2 regions of the Nocardioides segetis genome follow, and region 1 is predicted to be linked to the other one. Evidence: riboswitches for the same ligand, from Rfam matches in the RefSeq annotation. Region 1 holds a riboswitch; the other holds the start of a gene.
What was found. A riboswitch is a leader RNA that binds a small molecule or an ion and turns the genes downstream of it on or off. The one in region 1 is predicted to bind glycine.
Positions count from the first base shown of each region.

Region 2: linked by a shared signal. The riboswitch ahead of gcvP (aminomethyl-transferring glycine dehydrogenase) and the one ahead of gcvT (glycine cleavage system aminomethyltransferase GcvT) in region 1 are both predicted to bind glycine.

Region 1 covers NZ_JBNINR010000007.1:79,477-82,873, reverse strand. Annotated here, with positions in the region: gene ACPZVR_RS14800 (L-serine ammonia-lyase) at 1-133, opposite strand, end outside; gene gcvH (glycine cleavage system protein GcvH) at 183-563, opposite strand; gene gcvT (glycine cleavage system aminomethyltransferase GcvT) at 584-1,702, opposite strand; glycine riboswitch at 1,754-1,855, opposite strand; glycine riboswitch at 1,856-1,953, opposite strand; gene ACPZVR_RS14785 (hypothetical protein) at 2,057-2,446, shown strand; gene ACPZVR_RS14780 (SDR family NAD(P)-dependent oxidoreductase) at 2,407-3,397, shown strand, end outside.
Region 2 covers NZ_JBNINR010000005.1:60,491-63,887, reverse strand. Annotated here, with positions in the region: gene gcvP (aminomethyl-transferring glycine dehydrogenase) at 1-2,173, opposite strand, end outside; glycine riboswitch at 2,261-2,351, opposite strand; gene ACPZVR_RS10880 (MerR family transcriptional regulator) at 2,367-2,966, opposite strand; gene ACPZVR_RS10875 (bifunctional nuclease family protein) at 3,108-3,397, opposite strand, start outside.

The DNA of each region.
Region 1 (3,397 bases):
GGGCCACGCGGGGGAGCTCGCCGTCGGCGGCCAGCCCCTCCGCGAAGATGCGCGCGGCCCGCATCGGGCCGACCGTGTGCGAGGACGACGGCCCGATGCCGATCGAGTAGAGGTCGAAGACGCTCAAAGCCATGTGATCAGTGGCTCCTGCGATCCATGTCTCGACGGTACAACCGGGGGCGTCACGAGCGGGTGAGCGCCTCGTACCCGTCGGCGTCGAGCAGCTCGCCGGTGGCGGTGACCGCGACGACGAACAGCCAGCCCTCGCCGAACGGGTCGCTGTTCACCAGGCCCGGATCGGCGTCGACCGCCGCGTTGACCTCGATGACCTCGCCGGAGACGGGGGCGTAGAGGTCGCTGACGGACTTGGTCGACTCGAGCTCGCCGCAGGTCTCGCCGGCGGTGACGGTGCTGCCGACCTGCGGGAGGTCGACGTACACGACGTCCCCCAGGGCGTCGGCGGCGTAGGCGGTGACGCCGACCCTGGCGGTCGTGCCGCCGGCGTCGTCGAGGGCGATCCACTCGTGCTCGGCGGTGTACTGCAGGTGGGTGGGGTTGCTCATCGTGTCTCCTGGGGTCGGGGTCAGCGGGGGCGGGAGTAGAAGGGGAGCGCGACGACCTCGGCGTCCTCGAGCGTGCCGCGCAGCGACACCGCGAGGCGCGTGCCGACCGCGGCGAGCGCCGGGGGTACGTAGGCCATCGCGATGGGCCTCTCGAGCGTCGGCGACGGCGACCCGCTGGTCACGACGCCGACCTCGGCGCCGGTCGCCGGGTCGTGCACCGGGTAGCCGGCGCGCGGCGAGCGACGCCCGGAGGAGACCAGGCCGACGAGGACCCGCGCCGGCCCCTCCTCCTGGCGCCGCGCGAGCGCGGCGTCCCCCACGAAGCCGGCGGGCTTGTCGAGGACCACCACCCGGCCGAGGTTCGCCTCGAACGGCGTGGTCTCCCGGGTCAGCTCGTGGCCGTACAGCGGCATGCCCGCCTCGAGCCGGAGCGTGTCGCGGCACGCCAGGCCCGCCGGGACCAGGCCGTGCGGTTCGCCGGCGTCGGCCAGCGCGGCCCAGACCGCGGCCGCGTCGGCCGGCCGGCAGTAGACCTCGAAGCCGTCCTCGCCCGTGTAGCCGGTGCGGGCCAGCAGCACCTCGATGCCGGCGAGCGTGCCGGCATCGATGGCGTAGTACTTCAGCTCCGGGACCGGGAGGTCGGTCAGGCCCGCGACGATCGGGGCCGATGCCGGCCCCTGGACCGCCAGCAGCGCCCAGTCGGCGGAGGTGTCGCGGACCTCGGCGTCGTACGCGGCGGCGCGGGCGGCCAGCTCGGGCGCCACGACGGCGACGTTGCTCGCGTTGGCGACGACCAGGAAGTGCTCCTCGGCCAGCCGGTAGACGACGAGGTCGTCGATGATCCCGCCGTCCTCGGCGCAGATCATCGAGTAGCGCGCGCGGCCGACGCCGATCGCGGAGGGCCGGCTCACCAACGCGTGGTCGAGCGCCGCGCCGGCGCCGGGACCGGTCAGCTCGATCTCGCCCATGTGGGTCAGGTCGAAGAGGCCGGCCCGGGTGCGGACCGCGCGGTGCTCCGCGGTCTCGGATCCGTAGCGGACCGGCATCTGCCAGCCCGCGAAGTCGGTGAACGACGCACCGAGGGTGGCGTGGACGTCGTGCAGCGGCGTGAGCCGCGGGGTCCCTGCGGGAGTGGTCATCGGGAGGCTTCCTCGTGACGCACGGCCGACGCCGTGCTCGTGGCTGGATCGCCTCCCCGCTCTGTCATCGCTACCTGAGAGCTTCGCCGCCCGGTGGGCGGCTTGCACCGTGGGTGCGGGCCGGTGGATCCGGTCCGACTTTCCAGAGTTCGCCTCGTCCCAGCGGTCAGGGGTGCCTGAGAGATTCTTGGGGAGATTTGCTCCTTCGGCGCCTCGTCCTCGTGGGACGGGGGCTCTCCCGCTGGGGTTCGAACGGCGCGATGTTCAGTTGTGCGACGCCGAGCCTAGGAGGCCAGGGAGATGCGGTCAACGCGGCCGCCCGGGTTCCTGGCACCCGGCTCGTAGAGTTCGAGGGTGGACCCCGACGACGCCGACGCCTGGTTCGTCACCGGCGACGCCACGAGCCCCGGCCCGGCCGGAGGGTTCGCTCCCGACGAGTTCGAGCGGATCAGCCTCGACGCCGCGGCGAGCGACGACGAGAGGGCGGAGGTCCGGGAGTTCTGGCGGCGGCACCGGGTGGTGGCGATGTCGGTGCGGGGGGAGTACGCCTACCTCGCCGTCCGCGAGGACGACGGCGCGGTGGTGCACGGTGCCGAGCCGGAGTTCGAGGAGACGACGGTGGTGGCCGCGAGCCTGGCTGAGCTCCGGGCGCAGGTGGCGGGGGAGATGCCGCTGCACCCGCTGGTCGCGCGTACCATTCCGCAGTGCCCAGCCCGTACTTCGTCGACCCCTCCGAACAGCTGAGCGGGATCGACCCCGACGAGCTCGCGATCACGCTCAAGGTCCTGGGCCAGCTGCCCCAGCTGCCGCCGGACCACGACGACATCCGCACGGTGAAGCGCGCGGCGTCGTACATGTACAAGATGATCAAGCGGGCCCGGCGCGCCGAGATCCGGATGGCCAAGCAGCGCCACGACCAGGAGATCATCGAGAGGACGGCGACGGGCTCGCCGATGCGCATCGACGACGAGACGGCGGGCATCCCGCTGGTCTCGACGGCGCAGGGGGCGTTCGCGGGCGAGCTGATCACGCCGCGCGGGTGCTACATCTGCAAGGAGGACTTCACCCTCGTCGACGCCTTCTACCACTGGCTGTGCCCGCGCTGCGCCGCGATGAGCCACGCCAAGCGCGACCAGCGCACCGACCTCACCGGCAAGCGCGCGCTGCTCACCGGCGGACGGGCCAAGATCGGGATGTACATCGCACTGCGGCTGCTCCGCGACGGCGCGCACACCACGATCACGACGCGCTTCCCGAAGGACGCCGTGCGTCGGTTCGCCGCGATGGACGACTCCGCGGACTGGCTGCACCGGCTCAAGATCGTGGGCATCGACCTGCGCGATCCCACCCAGGTCATCTCGCTGACCGACGACGTCGCCGCCGACGGCCCGCTCGACATCATCGTCAACAACGCCTGCCAGACGGTACGCCGCCTGCCGGGTGCCTACGCCCACCTCATCGACGGCGAGAGCGCGGCGCTGCCGTTGGCCGACGAGCTCGGGGTGAAGGCGCTGCCCGAGATGGTCACCTTCGACCGGATCTCCGAGGCCCACCCCGCCGCCATCGCCGGCGCCCTGGCGTCGACGGCGGTCGCCCACCACGAGGGGGAGTCGGCCGAGTCGGCCCTCGCCACCCACAACGCCGCGTCCCTGACCGCGCTGGCGCTCAAGGCGGGCAACGCCTCGCTCGAGCAGC
Region 2 (3,397 bases), on a different contig from region 1:
GCGGGTGCGTGGGGAGGTACGGCGCCAGGTGGGCGCGTACCGCGACCGGGCCGACACCCGGGCCGCCGCCGCCGTGCGGGATGCAGAACGTCTTGTGCAGGTTGAGATGGGAGACGTCGCCGCCGAACCGGCCGGGCGCCGCGTAGCCCAGCAGGGCGTTGAAGTTCGCGCCGTCGATGTAGACCTGGCCGCCGTGCTCGTGGACCAGGTCGCACAGCTCGGTGATGGTCTCCTCGTAGACGCCGTGCGTCGAGGGGTAGGTGACCATGATAGCGGCGAGGGTCTCGGAGTACTGCTCGCACTTGGCGCGCAGGTCGGCGAGGTCCACGGTGCCGTCCTCGGCCGCCTTGACCACGACGACCTTCATGCCCGCCATCACCGCGGAGGCCGGGTTGGTGCCGTGCGCCGACGACGGGATCAGGCACACGTCGCGCTGGGCCTGCCCCTGCGCGCGGTGGTAGTTGCGGATCGCGAGCATGCCGGCGTACTCGCCCTGCGCGCCCGCGTTGGGCTGGATGGAGACCCGGTCGTAGCCGGTGACCTCGGCGAGCCAGCCTTCGAGCTGGTCGATGAGCCGGCGGTAGCCGTCGGCGTCCGCGGCCGGCACGAACGGGTGCAGGTCGGCGAAGCCGGCCAGCGAGATCGGCTCCATCTCGGTGGTCGCGTTGAGCTTCATCGTGCAGGAGCCGAGCGGGATCATGCCGCGGTCCAGCGCGTAGTCACGGTTCGAGAGCCGCGCGAGGTAGCGCAGCATCGAGGTCTCGTTGTGGTGGGTGTTGAACACCGGGTGGGTGAGGAAGTCCGTCGTTCGGCGCAGCGCGGCGGGGAGTCCGGCCAGCGGCTCCACCGCGGCAGGGGTGACGCCGAAGGCGGTGTGCAGCGCCCGCAGCGTGGGCGCGCCGGCGGTCTCGCCGAAGGAGATGCCGACGAGGTCGTCGTCGACCTGGCGCAGGTGGACGCCCTCGGCGCGGGCCGCGGCCACCACCTCGGCGGCGCGGCCCGGCACGCGCACCTGCAGGGTGTCGAAGAAGGTGTCGCCGACGACGTCGAGGCCGGCGTTGCGCAGGGACGCGGCGGCCCGACCGGCCAGCTCATGGATGGTGCCGGCGATCTCCCGCAGGCCCTGCGGGCCGTGGTAGACGGCGTACATGCCGGCGGTGACGGCGAGCAGGACCTGGGCGGTGCAGATGTTGGAGGTCGCCTTGTCGCGGCGGATGTGCTGCTCGCGGGTCTGCAGGGCGAGCCGGTAGGCCGGGCGGCCCTCGGCGTCGACGGAGACGCCGACCAGGCGGCCCGGCAGCTGGCGCTCGAGGCCCTCGCGGACCGCGATGAAGCCGGCGTGCGGACCGCCGTAGAACAGCGGCACGCCGAAACGCTGGGTCGACCCGACGACGACGTCGGCACCGAGCGTGCCAGGCGCCTCGAGCAGGGTCAGCGCGAGCAGGTCGGCGGCCACGACGGCCAGACCGCCGTGCTCGTGGGCGGCGTCGATGACCGGCTTGATGTCGGCGATCCGGCCCGACGCGCCCGGGTACTGGATCAGCACGCCCGCGACGGGACCGGCGGGCAGGCCCTGGGCGAGGTCGGCGACCAGGATCTCGATGCCGAGGCCCTCGCAGCGGGTGCGCACCACGTCGATGGTCTGCGGGAGAGCGTCGGCGTCGATGACGAACGGGCCCGACGCCTTCCGGTTGGACCGGTAGGCCAACGCGACCGCCTCGGCGGCGGCGGTGCCCTCGTCGAGCAGCGACGATCCGGCCGTGGTCAGCCCGGTGAGGTCGGCGACCATGGTCTGGAAGTTGATGAGCGCCTCGAGGCGGCCCTGGGAGATCTCCGGCTGGTACGGCGTGTAGGCGGTGTACCAGCTGGGGTCCTCGAGCACGTTGCGCCGGATCACGGCCGGGGTGATCGTGGCGTGGTAGCCGAGGCCGATCATCGCCTCGCCGGGGGCGTTCGCGCCCGCCAGCGCCCGGAGCTCGGCGGCGGCGGTCTCCTCGTCGACGCCGACGGCCAGGCCGAGCGGGTCCGTGGCCCGGATGGACTTCGGCACCGCCGCGTCCATCAGCGCGTCGAGGGAGGGGTGACCGAGACGGTCGAGCATCGCCTCGATCTGGGCGTCATCGGGTCCGATGTGGCGCCGGACGAAGGGAGCGGAGACGAAGGGTGCGCTCATGTGCAGGGAGGCTTCCTCGGGGTCGGGTCGATGAGATGAATCGAGCCCTCCCCCTCTGTCGGCGCGTCACTGCACCTTCAGAGTTGCCTGCTCCGCACGGTCCTGGCGCCTGAGAGGTTCCGGGGAGGGATTGCCCCTTCGGCGCAGGCACGGGGCCTGACTCTCCCGTGCGGCATCGAACAGCGACTACAGGCTACCCCACGTTGCGGGCCGCGCGACGAGCGGCGAGCTCGTCACCGGCAACCGGGGCGTGGTGCTCCGCCTCGTTGGCGTGCTCGCTCGGCAGCAGGGCCAGCGTGCCCTCGATCTCGCGCCAGACACCGCCGATGGCGATGCCGAAGACGCCCTGACCGCCTTGCAGGAGGTCGATGACCTCGTCGTTGCTGGTGCACTCGTAGACCGAGGCGCCGTCGCTCATCAAGGTGACCTGGGTCAGGTCGTCGGTGCCGCGCTCGCGCAGGTGGCTGACCGCCGTGCGGATGTTCTGCAGCGAGATGCCGGCGTCGAGCAGGCGCTTGATGATCTTGAGGATCAAGATGTCGCGGAAGCTGTAGAGCCGCTGGGAGCCCGAGCCCTTGGCCCCGCGCACGCTCGGCTCGATCAGGCCGGTGCGGGCCCAGTAGTCGAGCTGACGGTAGGTGATGCCGGCGGCGTTGCACGCGGTCGGGCCGCGGTAGCCGAGGTCGCTGGGCAGCGGGGAGACGTCGTCGGTGAAGAGCAGGCCCTGCTCCTCGGCGGCAGCCGTCGCCGCGGTCGCGTCCTGACCGACCTTCTCGGGCTGCTGCTCGTTCACGGGGCCTCCAGGGGCTGATCACGCTGGGCACGGCGTCGCACCGCTGTCGTGGGCGACTTCTTCAAGGTACGGCGCCGGTGTCGGGCGGGTCAAAGACGTGGGCGGGCGTGTCGCCGAAAACCCTCACCCTGAGGCTGAGAGTCACCCCTCGGAGCCGAAGTCCTCCGGCGACACGTGGTCGAGGAACTCGCGGAACGCCTCGACCTCGTCCTCCTCCTCGGCCGGCGCCGCGAGGCCGGCCTCGGCGAGCACGTCGTCGGCGCAGTAGATCGTGGTGCCCGTGCGCAGCGCGAGGGCGATGGAGTCGGAGGGGCGCGCGCTCACCTCGACGCCGGAGGCGAAGACGAGGGTCGCGTAGAAGACGCCGTCGCGGACGTCGGTGATCCGCACCTCGCTCAACTCGTTGCCGGTCGCGGTGAGCACGTCGCGCA